Regions from separate parts of the Ligilactobacillus hohenheimensis genome, predicted to be linked through region 2. Evidence: riboswitches for the same ligand, from Rfam matches in the RefSeq annotation. Region 2 holds a riboswitch; each other region holds the start of a gene.
What was found. A riboswitch is a leader RNA that binds a small molecule or an ion and turns the genes downstream of it on or off. The one in region 2 is predicted to bind lysine.
Positions count from the first base shown of each region.

Region 1 (4,800 bases), on a different contig from region 2:
GCGGGGTCGGAATAAAGTTAATTTTAGGATTTTCCTTCATATAATTAATGAACCGGCCAGTCAACTGATTGTTATTAATAACGGGCAGGTATCCTCCCTGACGCATCGCTAGATCTGCCGTACAGTCAAAACTGGTTGCAATTCCGGCGCTAATGGCCTGTAACCGCCGCTTAATCTGAAGAATTGTTTCCTGTGTTAAACCCCGAATCGTCCCCGCAACGTGTGCTGTTCCAGCAATCACGTTCCGGATTGTGCCAGCAGTGGCGCTACCAATCGTTACCACGCCACTCTTAAGCGGATCAATATTCCGCGCAACAATGGTCTGGGCTTGCATAATAAACGCCGCCATTGCAACCGCCATGTCATTTGCCCGGTGGGGAAAGGCTGCGTGCCCCTGCTTCCCGTGAAGCGTTAGGTCAAACTCGGTTGTGCCGGCAAAGAGCGTCCCGCGACGGCAACCGATCGCACCAGCTGGCAGTTCTGGATTAACGTGCAGTCCGTAAAATTCAGTTGGCCGCCACTTTCCCGTAAACACGTCCAGGTCAAACGCCCGCTTCCCACCGAAATCCTGTTCCTCTGCCGGCTGGAAAAAGAACACCAGGTCGTCTTGCGGTTGATGTTCGCTAAAGTAACTCAGGATTCCCAGGGCCACCGTCATGTGAAAATCATGTCCGCATGCGTGCATTCTGCCGGGAAACCGCGAAGCAAATGGCAACCCAGTTTCTTCGGTTACAGGAAGAGCATCGATATCCGCCCGGTAACCGATAATCCGGTGCGGCTCCTTACCTTGCACCCGCACCAGCAGGGCCGTTGGCAGTGCGGGAATTTCCCGTATTGTAAGGTACTGGTGGTTAAACGACTGAATCACCCTGAGCAGTAGTTCGTGCGTTTTTGTTTCATGAAGTGCCAGTTCCGGAATTTGGTGGAACTGACGCCGAATTCGAATCAAATCATTACCCGTAAGTTCCATCGATCTATCCCCTATCCCCTTAATCCATCTTCAAGCGCCGTCTTGTGCGCCGTTTTAGCATCTTTCCTTTTAATCACCCGGGCGGGAACTCCCGCAACCACGGTGTTAGGAGCCACGTCGTGCGTGACTACCGCCCCCGCAGCAATCACTGAATCGTGGCCAACCCGCACACCCTCCAACACCACGGCATTGGCCCCGACCATGACGTTATCTTCAATAACTACTGGCTGGGCACTTGCTGGTTCAATTACCCCGGCTAAAACGCTTCCCGCACCAATATGGCAGTGGCGGCCAACCTGGGCTCGGCCCCCCAGCACTACGCCCATATCAATCATTGTCTCCTCCCCGATTACGGCTCCAATATTAATAATGGCGCCCATCATAATTACCGCCCGGTCTCCGATTTCGACCTGGTCGCGGATAATTACGCCAGGTTCGATTCGGGCATTCGTGTCAATATAATCCAGTAGCGGAACCGCGCTGTTACGGGCAATCAATTCCACGTGGGTTGTTTCAATCACCTTGGTATGCGCCGTAATGAAGGGCTTAATCCTTCCCCAATCGCCGATCAGAATAGCCATGGTGGGCGTATGAAAAGCGGCGATTTCCGGAGGAAATGGAACGGCCGTAAACTTTCCCTGAAGATAAACCCGCACAGGGGTTGTCTTCGGAGCATTCCCAATGTAGTCAATCATTTCCTGCGTACTCATTTGTTTCATCATTCATTACTCCCTTCGTACGATAAATCATTAGTTACGAGCTGCGCATAACTTTCGCGCTGAATTACTAGTTGCGCCCGGCCACGCTGCGCAAAAACAACTGCTGGCCGACAATTCCGGTTGTAGTTGGATGCCATTGAATACCCGTACGCCCCGGTAACGGGGACCGCGACAATATCACCGGCGGCCACCGGCGCAATCCGTAAGTCATCAACTAAAACATCTCCCGATTCGCAGTACTTGCCAACCAGACGAACATGTTGAGTCGCCGGCGCGGTGGGGCAAGCGGCATTTACCGCCGTGTAGCGGGCATTGTATAAGGCAGGGCGAATGTTATCCCCCATTCCCCCGTCGATGGCAACGTACGGCAACCTTCCGGGAACATGTTTTTCGCTCCCCACGGTATATAACGTTGTCCCGGCAGGCCCTACGAGCGCGCGTCCCGGTTCAACCCATAGCGCGGGGAGCGGTAAGTGCGCCTGGTCAAAGGCCCGCTTTACGGTAGTGGTTATTGTTGTAAGCATCGTTTTAAGCGGAACGGGATGATCATCTTCTGTGTACTGAACCCCGAACCCGCCGCCAATATTAAGAATTGCAGGAATGACTGCGAAGTTGCGTTTCCACTGCGTAATGAGGACACATAACCGATTAACCGCCGCTACGAAGCCATCCGGTACGAAAATCTGCGAACCGATATGGGCATGAACGCCAATAAAGTTCATGCGGGAACAGGCTAAAACCCGTTGCAGTGCGGTAGTGGCTTGCCCTGAAGCAAGGTCAAACCCAAACTTACTATCGGTCTGACCGGTCGTAATGTACCGGTGAGTATGGGCTTCCACCCCGGGCGTCACCCGCAGCATCACGTTAACCGTGGCGTTGTTGCCAGTTAGAACCTGCTTTAACAAGTTAATTTCATGGAAATTGTCAATAATGATTGACCCAACATGGCTGGCCACTGCGAATTCCAGCTCTGCTTTCGTTTTATTGTTCCCGTGAAAACTAATGCGTTCCGGCGGGAAATGGGCTTGCAGTGCGGTATAGAGTTCGCCTCCTGATACCACATCAACGTGACACCCTAAACGGGCCATTAACTGGTAAATTGCGATACACGAGAACGCCTTACTTGCGTAACAAACCGCGTGTGCAAGGCCAGAAGCCGTCAGTGTTTGCGTGAATTGAGAAACAGCCGCTTTAATCTGATCAACGTCGTATACGATTAACGGCGTCTCGTATTTGCGAGTAAGTGCCAGGGCATCACATCCCCCAAGCATCAGGTGGCCAGATGGCGTTGTTGTGAATTGATTTGGAAATGGCATCTTAATTCCCCCATACGTTCAAGTACAGGGCGCTAAAAAATCCCCCGTGTGTGCGCCACACAGGGGAATCTACGTAACCTATTAGTCAAAATTAGTGTAGAAATCCGGTGTCGATAGCGCCCCGCAAGCTTTTATTTTCTTGCGACAGTCTGAAGCCTCTTAAACTTCAACCCAGCAAACCAGAAATATTTCCCTTCCTGGCGCTTCGGCGACCGCTCCTTTCACTTGGGATCATTGTTCGGAAATAAACTAACCCAAGATACTAATATTGGTCGCGCCTCTTCGACTTGGCTTTAATTTACACTGTCACCAACCAAATGTCAATCACTAATCTGATTTTAATTTCAATTAATTTATTTCTTCCTTAAATGCCACAATTAATTACCAATTTACCTGTATTTTAGGTGTTGACAGTGGGAAATCGGTTATTAAAATAAAACGTAATCTTTCACAGAATTCTTATTTGGAGGGGAAATTACATGAAAGTAGTTAAGTTTGGGGGAAGCTCCCTCGCAGATGGGCCCCACGTTGAACGGGCAATCGCAATCATCAAAGAAGATCCAGAACGCCGAATAATCGTTACGTCTGCTCCCGGAAAACGTTCAGCTGATGATGTTAAGGTGACCGATTTATTAATTGCGTATGCAACCGCAGTCCTTCATCGTGATGATTATGCCGAAATTCGGGAAAAAATTATTCGGCGATACTTTGAAATTGCGGCGTTCTTTGATTTACCGCAAAAGGCGCTGCAATTTATCCCACAAACAATTACTTCCCTGGCGGAAACCGCCTTCCCCAATGCAGACTACCTAATGGCCGCCTTTAAGGCCACCGGGGAACGGCTGAACGCCTTTCTGCTTGCCGCCCTCCTTAACCACCAGGGAATCACTGCGCAGTTTATTGATCCAAAAGAAGCAGGGATTATTGTTAGTGATCAGCTTGGGCCTAATAACGCAACGGTTCTACCTCAAACCTACAGTCACCTTGCGCGGTTCTGGGAAAGCCGTGAAGTTTTGGTAATTCCTGGCTTTTACGGCTACACCCCTAATGGCGAAGTTGCGACATTTTCCCGCGGCGGGTCGGATATTACTGGCGCCATTATCGCCCGGGGAGTTGCAGCTGAATGCTACGAAAATTTTACGGATGTCGATGCGATTTATGCGGCTAATCCCACGGTTGTTTCTCATCCGCGACCAATTAAAGAGATGACGTACCGGGAAATGCGTGAACTGGCGTATGCGGGATTTTCCGTGTTTCACGACGAGGCACTCATCCCAGCAATTGCGGGGAAGATTCCGGTGATCGTAAAAAACACCAATGCGCCCCAGCGTCCGGGAACCCGCATTATTCCCGCTACGAACTTTAAGCCGCAGACGACGATTACGGGGGTTGCCTGCGCCCGCAATTTTAGTGCGCTCTACCTGCATAAGTACCTACTAAATAAGGAGGTTGGCGTTACCCTCAAGATCTTAAAAATTTTATCGGCGCACGGCATTTCGTACGAGCACATGCCGTCTGGGATCGACGACCTCACGATTATTACGCGTACTAGCCAGCTAACCCCCGCTCTCCGGCAGCAAATTGCTCTTGACATCCAAGCCGCAGTGCAACCCGATCACCTTGAATGGATTGACGACTACGCCATTATCATGGTTGTCGGCGAGGGAATGCACGACCGCATCGGAACAACGAATGGCGTGACCACGGCGCTCGCCCAAGCCAACGTTGCCATTCACATGATTAACCAGGGAGCATCCCGAATTTCTATCATGGTGGGAGTTCGCGCAAGTGACGC
Region 1 is NZ_CANCXC010000001.1:437,546-442,345, reverse strand. Features, by position in the region: gene QOR60_RS02220 (N-acetyldiaminopimelate deacetylase) at 1-970, opposite strand, end outside; gene dapD (2,3,4,5-tetrahydropyridine-2,6-dicarboxylate N-acetyltransferase) at 982-1,689, opposite strand; gene lysA (diaminopimelate decarboxylase) at 1,689-3,005, opposite strand; lysine riboswitch at 3,111-3,296, opposite strand; gene QOR60_RS02205 (aspartate kinase) at 3,485-4,800, shown strand, end outside.
Region 1: it holds a riboswitch for lysine, as region 2 does, so the genes downstream of both, lysA (diaminopimelate decarboxylase) here and yjeM (glutamate/gamma-aminobutyrate family transporter YjeM) in region 2, are expected to answer to the same signal.

Region 2 (4,800 bases):
GTGGCAAAAAGGAACAACCCAGGGGATTACAATCCGCCGGTTTTTGAGCGACCGGGGATTAAGCCATCGGGTCCTGAGCAGGATTAACCACCACGAGGGTCAGGTGCGGGTTGATGACCGGAAAGTACAGCTGCAGGCGGTGGTTGACGAACCGGCGACGGTAACGGTGATGCTTCCGCCTGAACATCCCGATGAGAACGTGCCTCCAAGTACGGGTCCATTGGCCATTCTTGCTGTCGACGAGAATTGGCTGGTGGTTGACAAGCCCGCAGGGATGACGAGTGTGCCTGGGCCGCGTGACCGGAAGGATACGCTGGTAAACCGGGTGAAGGGATACCTGATGCAGCAGGGCGCGCGCGACCTTGTCCCCCACGTGATTACCCGCCTTGACCGGTTTACGAGTGGCGTAACGCTGGTTGCCCGTCACCGGGTTGCGCAGGGATTGATTAATCCGCAAGTTGAACAGCACACGCTACGGAAGGAATACTTAGCGGTGGTTCGGGGCGCTTTGGCGGAGGACCATGGTTTTTTCACTGGCCCGCTTGAACGGCAGCCGGGGACAAACCGGCAGTGGGTGAGTGCCACCGGGAAACCGGCCCGGACGGAGTACTGGGTAACGGCCCGGTATGCGGCGGCAACGCAGGTGCGTGTGCGGTTGCATACCGGCCGCACCCACCAGATTCGGGCCCACTTTGCGGCAGCGGGCCACCCGCTCTTAGGCGATGAGTTATATGGTGGCCCAACCACCTTAATTGAGCGGCAGGCCCTCCACGCCCGCGCCTTAGGCTTTACTGATCCGTTTACCGACCGGGCGGTGACTTATTGTGCGCCTATTCCGCCGGATCTCCAGCAACTACTTGCTACTTTGCAATAAAAATTATTTTTGGGATGCCCAAAAAAGCGTTTCCCTGAAATGGTAAAGATTGCTATAATGAAGGCGACAGTTAAAGCGGAATACTGGGGGATCGAGCATGACGCCAAAGAAACAGGACTATTTAAAAATTATCTTTGAGCTGGGCGGAACCAAAAAGGAAATCACGAATAAACAAATTGCGATGGGCTTAAACGTTGTTGCGGGTTCCGTGACCGAGATGGTGAATAAACTCGCCGCGGAAGGATTGGTGCACCACATTCCGTATGCGGGGGTGCGCCTGACGGAAACGGGGGAACGGCTTGCGGCGGCGTTAATTCGGCGCCACCGGTTATGGGAGACGTTTTTAGTCGACAAGCTGCATTACAAGCTAGAGGATATTCACGCTGATGCGGAGGTTCTCGAGCATGATATGAGTGAAAACCTGATGAACCACCTTGATGAGTACCTCGGCCACCCCACGCATTGTCCGCACGGCGGCGTAATTCCTGATAAGGATGGCCATTATGCCGAGGAGAGTCACCGGACGCTGGCAAGTGTCGCGGACGGGGTAAGCGTAACGGTGGAACGGTTTACGGACAATCACGAACTCCTAACATACCTGGACGGGAGTGGGCTTGATATTGGTGATCAGCTGACAGTTGAGCAGCATACGCCGTTTGAAGGCCCCATTGTGGTCCGTCTGGATAACGGGAAGCAGTTTGATGTTGGTTATAAGGCAGCAAACTACATCTTCGTGCGGGAATAATGCGTAAATATTAAATAAAAACGGGCTGAATGGAAGCAGTAGGCCGCCAAAACGTAAGTGCGGCGGGGCTTCCGTTCAGCCCGTTTTAAATTAGTGTGAGAGCAGTAAAGAGGGGTGGTCTTATGCCACGCCCTCTTTACCTCGTTAATTATTATTTAATTCTTCCGTGACGGGGACGCCCGCGTTAACGCGGTGCCGTTGCCGGTAACCAGCCAGTGAGTAGAAGCACCAGCCCGCAATCCCAAAGAAGGCTGGCCCAAAGACCGTCCAGAAGGCGGTGTAGAAATCGTGCTGGAGGAGGGGTTGAACAACCGTGAAGACAATCCCCATGAAAATGGTAATCCAGCTAATGAACGAAACCGCTACGGTGAGTGACCGGTTGGTGTAAATTTCAAACGGCCGCTCTAAATCCTGCCGCTTCTTGAAGAACGGGAAGGCCGCAATTAAGAAGAGGTACGGCACGGAGGTTGTAACGTTGTTCATGTCCTGCAGGACCGTGTAGAACGCCTGGGCGGATTTACCCCCAAAGGAAACCCCGAGGATAATTAGCACAACCATGACGGTTTGACACCACATGGCGGTGGCCGGCATCCCGTGCTCGTTCAGCTTGGTCAGTTTGTTTGGCCATAACCGCTGAGGAGTCCCGATAATCATTGTCTTTAACGGCGAGTAAATGAGGATGAAGATGGCTCCAAAAATTGAAAAGATTTCCTCAATCCCGATAATCCGGTCGGCCCAGAGCCCCCAGATCTTGGCAGTGGCAACGGACGTGTGGAGAAGGGTGTGGGCGATTGAATACCCGAGGTTACTCATTAATACCAGGGTGATGTTCCCGAGGTCAACGTTGCTTCCGCTTAAAACCCGGTGCCAGTTGGCGGTTACCCCCCAAGCAAGCACCCCAACACAGTAGATTACGATCATACCGATGGCAGCAATAACAATCCCCCGCGGGAAGTTTTTATCCGGATCCTTGACCTTATCGATGGTGCTTCCCATCGTTTCCATGCCCCCGTACGCAAAAACCGCGTAAACGAAGAACGACATCAAGGCAATGGGGGAACCGAATGCAGGATTCGGGGACTTTACCATGCTTTGGGTGGTCAGGGGCTGAGCGAGGTGGCCGTGGACAACCATCAGGTAGATGGCACTAACAATAAGAAAGAAGATGGCTACCCCGATAATAAACGTCCCACAGAAACTGGCGATTTTTTCAATCTTATCAAACCCGCGGGTTGATACGAACGTTGCAAAGACCAGCAGGGCAATTCCAATTAACCCAAGGGTTTGGTTGGAGGTTAGCCCGAAGAGGTGCCATGCCTGGGTGGTGTCCTTTCCGAAAATGGCCCCGGAAATTGAAACTGAAATGGTTGAGAAGTTTGTTACCAGCCAAATGACCCACGCTGCATACCAGATAAAGGTACCGATAAACGCGGGCTTTTCGCCGATACTAGCTTGAAGCCAGGAGTAAATCCCTCCCTGGCTGTCCTTGAGGGCGGAACCGTATTCCGCGAACATAAGTGAACTAGGGATGAAGAAGAGTAAAGCTCCTAAAACATACCAGAGCATTGCTCCGTATCCCATCTGGTAGAAGCCGACGGTCGTATTACCAAGCCCATAAATGGCGGCAAAAATCATTAAGACCAGACCCCACATTGACATTTTGCGTTGACTGTTTTCCATCAGTAACCGCTCCTTAATTAATTGGATTAAATAATTAATAAAGGTTGGCTAACACTACTGGTGAAGAAAAACCCCTTCCGGGCACCACATGCACCGGGAGGGGTTTATCCGTTCCGTGTGAATAGCGCTCCGCATTGCTGCGACAGTCCGTAGTTTGTTCAACTACGTCCCAGCACCAGCCCGTCCCGGGGACTGACACTTCGGCAACCGCTCCTTTTGCTTTTCATCATCGACTTGGGAAGTCTCCGAAAAGGTACTCTTATTGGTCGCGACCTCTATTACTTTATTTACTAACTTTATACTACGCTTGTGCGGGAGCGTCAAGGGAAATACGAACACTTTTTGCGATTACTTTGATAATTATTAGAATTGTCCCCAGCAACCATGGAGCTAAAATTGCGTCTCCCCGGGACATGGGGTAAGATTAAGGGGATTGAAATTAGCTAGTTTTAATAAAGGATTTGAAAAAGAATGACAGAAAAATATGCGGTAATTTTAGCGGCGGGTCAGGGGACCCGGATGAAGTCAAAGTTATATAAAGTTCTCCACCCGGTTTGCGGGAAGGCAATGGTTGATCATGTCTTGACCCAGCTGGAACGGGTCGGGATTGACCAGATTGTGACGGTTGTCGGCCACGGCGCGGACCAGGTTAAGCAGCTTCTTGGTGACCGGACAATCTATGCTTTGCAGGCGGAGCAGCTCGGAACGGGGCATGCCGTGATGCAAGCGGAGGACGTGTTGGGTCAAAAAGACGGGATTACCCTCGTAACGTGCGGTGACACCCCGCTCTTTACTGCTGAAACGTTTAAGCAACTGTTCGCCTACCACGAGCAACAGGGCGCAGCCGCAACGGTGCTGACGGCCCATACTGACCAGCCGTTTGGCTACGGCCGGATTATTCGGGACGCCGCCGGAACGGTTGCGAAGATTGTTGAACAAAAGGATGCAACGCCAGAAGAAGCAGCTGTCCAGGAAATTAACACGGGCGTGTACTGCTTTAACAATCAGGAATTGTTTGCTGCCCTTCACCAGCTGTCGAACGACAATGCACAAGGAGAGTACTACCTGACAGATGTTATCGGGATCCTCAAGCAGGCCGGTAAGCAGGTTGGTGCCTTTCAGATGGATGATTTCACGGAATCAATGGGGGTAAACGACCGGGTTGCCCTGGCAAACGCAACGCGGGTTATGCAGCAGCGAATTAATACCCGGCACATGCAAAACGGGGTTACCATGATTGATCCGGCTACCACGTACATTGATGCGGATGTTCAGATTGGCAATGACACCGTAATTGAACCGGGAGTTGTGCTTAAGGGTAAGACGTCAATTGGGAGTGACTGTGTGATTGGGGCCCACTCCGAGATTCGGGATAGTGTCATTGAGGACGGTGTCACGGTCACGGCTTCGTTCCTTGAAAATGCGGTAATGCACAAGGACAGTAACATTGGACCGTACAGTCACCTGCGGCCAAAGGCAGAGATTGGTGTGGGCGTCCACA
Region 2 is NZ_CANCXC010000004.1:132,642-137,441, forward strand. Features, by position in the region: gene QOR60_RS06165 (RluA family pseudouridine synthase) at 1-874, shown strand, start outside; gene QOR60_RS06170 (metal-dependent transcriptional regulator) at 972-1,619, shown strand; gene yjeM (glutamate/gamma-aminobutyrate family transporter YjeM) at 1,764-3,299, opposite strand; lysine riboswitch at 3,414-3,585, opposite strand; gene glmU (bifunctional UDP-N-acetylglucosamine diphosphorylase/glucosamine-1-phosphate N-acetyltransferase GlmU) at 3,771-4,800, shown strand, end outside.

Region 3 (4,800 bases), on a different contig from region 2:
CGTCACCAGTTCCTCATCCAGCTGCTTAATCTGCTGCCCAACGGCCCGCATCCGGGTGATTGCGTCCGTGGCATCTTCCTTATTCCGCTTAGCTTGAGCAATCGCTGCCGAAACATCATTTCGCTCCTTCTTAAGCTCCTCACTCTGCTGCAAAAGCTCCCGGCGCTTAGCATCCGCCGCAATTAACTGGTCAATCTGTTCTGCCGTCACTCCCCGGGCAGCCAACCGCTGCTTGTATTCATCCGGGTTCTTCCGAATATCCTTAACGTCTAACATGGTCTTCCTCCTTGAAAAAAGTAAACGGAGCCCGTCATCCCATGGGACGAACGGACTCCGTTTCGCGGTACCACCCAAGTTCGCATTCTCTGCGCACTCAATTGAGGTAACGGTCTCCCGTGCGGCATTACCCGCCCATACTCGATCCGCTGGAGTTTCGGCTCGGGGTTCCCACCATCTCCCCCGTCTCTGAAAGCCTACTTATGGCGAATCATGATGTTTAACGCTTTATCTTTGATTTTAGTATAATCCGCTCCAACTACTTGTCAACCCGTTCCTTCCCCGTTACCCGGGTCGTTGTTAGGTCCACTTCCTCAAGCGGAATTAACTTCGTGTGGTGCTTAAACTTGTAGTAGAAGAACAGCCCAAAGAACAATGGGACTGACATGTACGTAATCAAAATCTGGTACCAATCAAGGTGCGTAAACGCCTTAATGTTTTGCCCGACGATTACCAGGATACACATTACAAATGCCATGATTGGTCCAAACGGGAACCACTTAGCCTTATACTCCAGGGCGTTGAGGCCCTTCCCCTGGGCAACGTACGCCCGCCGGAACCGGTAGTGCGAAATCGCGATTCCGACCCACGCAATGAATCCGGTTAACCCACTCGCGGCAACCAGGAAGATGTAAACGCGCTGTCCAAAGATACTTGTCAGGAACGTTGCCAACCCAACCAGGGTCGTTACTAACAAGGCCGGCAGCGGAATCCCGCGCTGATTGACTTTCCCAAAAATCCGCGGGGCGTCGCCGTCCTGTCCCATCGCCATTAACATCCGGGTTGATGCGTACATCCCCGAATTAGCCGACGACAGCACCGCCGTAAGAATGACCGCATTCATCACGGAAGCCGCCGAAGCCAAGCCGACCCGCTTAAAGACCAGCGTAAACGGACTGATAGCAATATCCTTAGCCGATGAACCCAGTAAATCCGGACTAGTGTACGGAATAATGCAGGCAATCACGAAAATCGACAAAATATAGAACAATAGAATCCGCCAGAAAACCTGCTTGATTGCCGTGGGTACACTCTTTTCCGGCGTAGCGGATTCACCAGCCGTAACCCCCACAAGCTCCGTCCCCTGGAACGAGAACCCAGCAACAACAAAGACGTTGAGAATTGCCGGCAATCCGCCCACGAACGGCGCCTGCTTGTAGGTGAAGTTGCGCAAACCAATTGCGTGGCCGCCGCCCATAATTCCCAAGATGGTTAGGAACCCAACCACCAAGAAGACAATAACGGTAATAATCTTTACCAAAGACAGCCAGTATTCCGTCTCTCCGTACGACTTAACGGATAAGAAGTTGATCAAGAAGACCAAGCTCAACGCACCAAAACTAAAAATCCAGTTAGGAACGTGCGGGAACCAGAACTGCAGCACTAACGCCGCCGTTGAGACGTCAACCGCAATGGTAATTGCCCAGTTAAACCAGTAGTTCCACCCCATCGCAAATCCGAGTGCCGGGTCAACAAACTTTTTGGTATACGTGGCAAACGATCCTGAAACCGGCATGTACGTTGCCATTTCCCCCAGCGACGTCATTAGGAAGTACACCATCACCCCAATGGCGATGTAGGCAACTAGTCCCCCTCCAGGGCCGGCCGTAGAAATAGCGGACCCCGATGCAACAAACAGCCCGGTTCCGATACTACCGCCAAGGGCAATCATCGAAAGGTGTCGGGTCTTTAGGTCCCGTTTTAGTGAATACTCACGCGAATCCTTTTTCATGGGTTCGTCCTCCTCAGTAATATATTGAGGCAAACACTAATCAACACCAAAAGGGGCGCGGTCTCGAACCACGCCCCATTCATTTCACAGTCATCTCTGATTCATGGATATCGATAGCGCTCCGCGGTCACCCGCGACAGTCGTCCGGCTCTTAACCTGACGCCCAGCCCCACCTAGGAGAAACCAGGTGGCACTTCGGCGGTGCACCCTTTCGCCTGGTTTCAACAACGTTTCCCCGTCTCAGCCAGGTTACTATTGATTACCGCAACCTCTGTTCGATAGTGTTACGATACCAAACTTAACGCGCAAATACAATCCTTAACTTAATTATCCTGATCGTCATGGTGCTCATCGTGCTGCTTACCTGCATTCCGGGCCCGGTTTTCCGCTTCATCCCGTTCCTCTTCCCGCTCGGCTTCCTGCTGGTGCTGCTGGAAATGCTGCTCGAACGCCATCATTCGCTCCCGGGGAGCCTGGAAGGTGTACCGGTCACTGGTAATCGCCTGTCCCTTCATACACAGAAGGAGCAGCGGAATGTCCCCCAAGAGAATAATGAAAAGGAAGAGGAATGCGGGTAATTCAGCGTCATGGAACCGCCGGACCTGCGCCGTCAAGTTACAAATTACGGCCGCCGTTGCCCCGACCATTGCAACGGAAAGGCCCACCTGAATCGCAAGGCTTTTACTAATCCCCAGGCCGACAAATAGTTGAACTCCGAGCCCGATGACTAGCGTGTAGCAGGTCAACAAAAGAACCAACCCCAGGGTTCCCCACCAGAAATCGGCCCGGCCCATCCGTTTTCCTAAAACAAACGTGTCCCGGAGCATTAACTTCGTTGAGGGAATGATTCCCGGTTCGGGAGATTCATTCGCTGGCAGGTGCGGCACCCGCTGCTGCTCCTGCTGCATCTGCTGTTGCATTGCCATCAAGAACCGCTGCAGGTCCTCTTCATTATCAATTGTTGTTACCCGTACTGGCCGGTCACCCTGCGGTTTTCCCTGGGAACCCGGTGCTTCTTCCTGGTGGAGCTCGTTGGGATCAAGGTACGCCTGGTCCGCCCCACAGTACGGACAAAAGTTGGCGTTCACCGGAATATCACGGTGACATTTCTTACACTTTTTCTTTTCGCCCGCAGCATTATCCCGTTGCTGGCGGGCACCGCAAAAGGCACACCGCTCCTGGTTTCCCTCAAGCTGGTGGCCACAGCGTTCACACGTATACATTAACTCCTCACCCGTTCTAAATCATATTTCAGTTTGCTTTCAATATACCATATTTCCCGCACCAGCCCGCAACAGAACCAAAACTTAACCTACCGCCACCTATGAAAAGAGTATAATGGGGGTGATTTTGAAAAAAGGAGCGTTACGTATGATTACAACAGCAGCGATCATGCTCTTTGTCGGGTTTCTTGCCGGAACACTCGGCGCAATTCTTGGAATTGGGGGCGGGATGATTGTTACCCCAATCGTCACCCTCCTATTCGGTCTCAACATTAAATACGCCATCGGAGCAAGTATCATTGCGGTGATTGCCACCAGCTCTGGTTCGACCATCGCCTTCCTCAAGGACGACCTTATTAATCTTCGGGTTGCCATGTTTTTGGAAGTGGCCACGGCCAGTGGAGCTGTCATCGGGGCCCTCTTAACCGGGTCAATGAACGGAAAGATCCTATACTTCCTGTTCGGGTGCCTTCTGCTCTTCGCATCATTTAACATGGTGCGGAAGCTAATGGCTGGCGAAGAAGTTCTTCACCGGGCAAAGCCGGACAAATGGGCCGTACGGTTTAAGCTCAACAGTTCGTACTACGATAAGAGCACGCACGAGGAAGTGAACTACGACGTCCAAAACATTCCCGGTGGGTTAGCCATCATGTTTGGCGCCGGCCTTGCTTCCGGAATGCTGGGGATTGGTTCAGGGGCCTTTAAGGTCATGGCCCTTGATAACGCCATGAAAATGCCCCTGAAACCGTCCAGTGCAACCAGTAACCTGATGATGGGGGTGACGGCTGCCGCTTCGGCAACGGTCTACTTCTTTAGCGGGGCTATCCGGCCGGAAATTGCCGTTCCCCTGGCACTGGGAATCCTCGTGGGTTCCTTGCTTGGAAGCCGGATCATGCAGAAGCTGCCGACACGGGTGCTGCGGATGATTTTCGTTCCGGTCTTCCTGTACCTCGGATTACAAATGGCCCTGAAAGCATTTGGAATTAACATTGGGTGATTGAAATGAACGAGAAAAAACAACAAGTTGAACTTAAACACGGTCAAAAAGGTATTGACAAGGAACAGGACGTGGCCCTGTTAATCGGGCACATCATGCGGATTGGGGTAATCTTTGCGGCGATTGTCATGCTAATCGGACTGCTGCTCCTGTTCATCCGCCACGGTGGCGGGTACGCAACAAAGGACTTCTTCCCCACAACCCTCACGGGAATTGTGACCGGCATCTGCTCTTTGAAGCCGGCTGCCATCATGATGGGCGGGTTGTTCCTCCTCCTGCTAACGCCGGTTTTGCGGGTGGTCGTTTCTATCTATTCCTTTATTAAGGAAAAGGATATGCTTTACGTTGTCTTAACAACGATTGTATTGCTTATCCTCATTTTCAGTTTTATTATGGGACATAGTAGGTAATGTCTACCCATAACTTTGTAACTAAGGGGCCGGTTGGGTCCCCACAACAAAGCGGAGATTGCGCTACGCACAGCCTCCGCTTTGTTTATCATGATGTCTGATAGCCACTGGCGCTATCAACTCCCGACGAATTGGAGGAAGTTTTAATGGCCTCACGGCGAA
Region 3 is NZ_CANCXC010000003.1:2,002-6,801, forward strand. Features, by position in the region: gene serS (serine--tRNA ligase) at 1-276, opposite strand, end outside; gene QOR60_RS04745 (amino acid permease) at 536-2,008, opposite strand; lysine riboswitch at 2,115-2,290, opposite strand; gene QOR60_RS04750 (zinc-ribbon domain-containing protein) at 2,332-3,231, opposite strand; gene QOR60_RS04755 (sulfite exporter TauE/SafE family protein) at 3,380-4,228, shown strand; gene QOR60_RS04760 (DUF1634 domain-containing protein) at 4,282-4,638, shown strand; gene QOR60_RS04765 (LCP family protein) at 4,785-4,800, shown strand, end outside.
Region 3: it holds a riboswitch for lysine, as region 2 does, so the genes downstream of both, QOR60_RS04745 (amino acid permease) here and yjeM (glutamate/gamma-aminobutyrate family transporter YjeM) in region 2, are expected to answer to the same signal.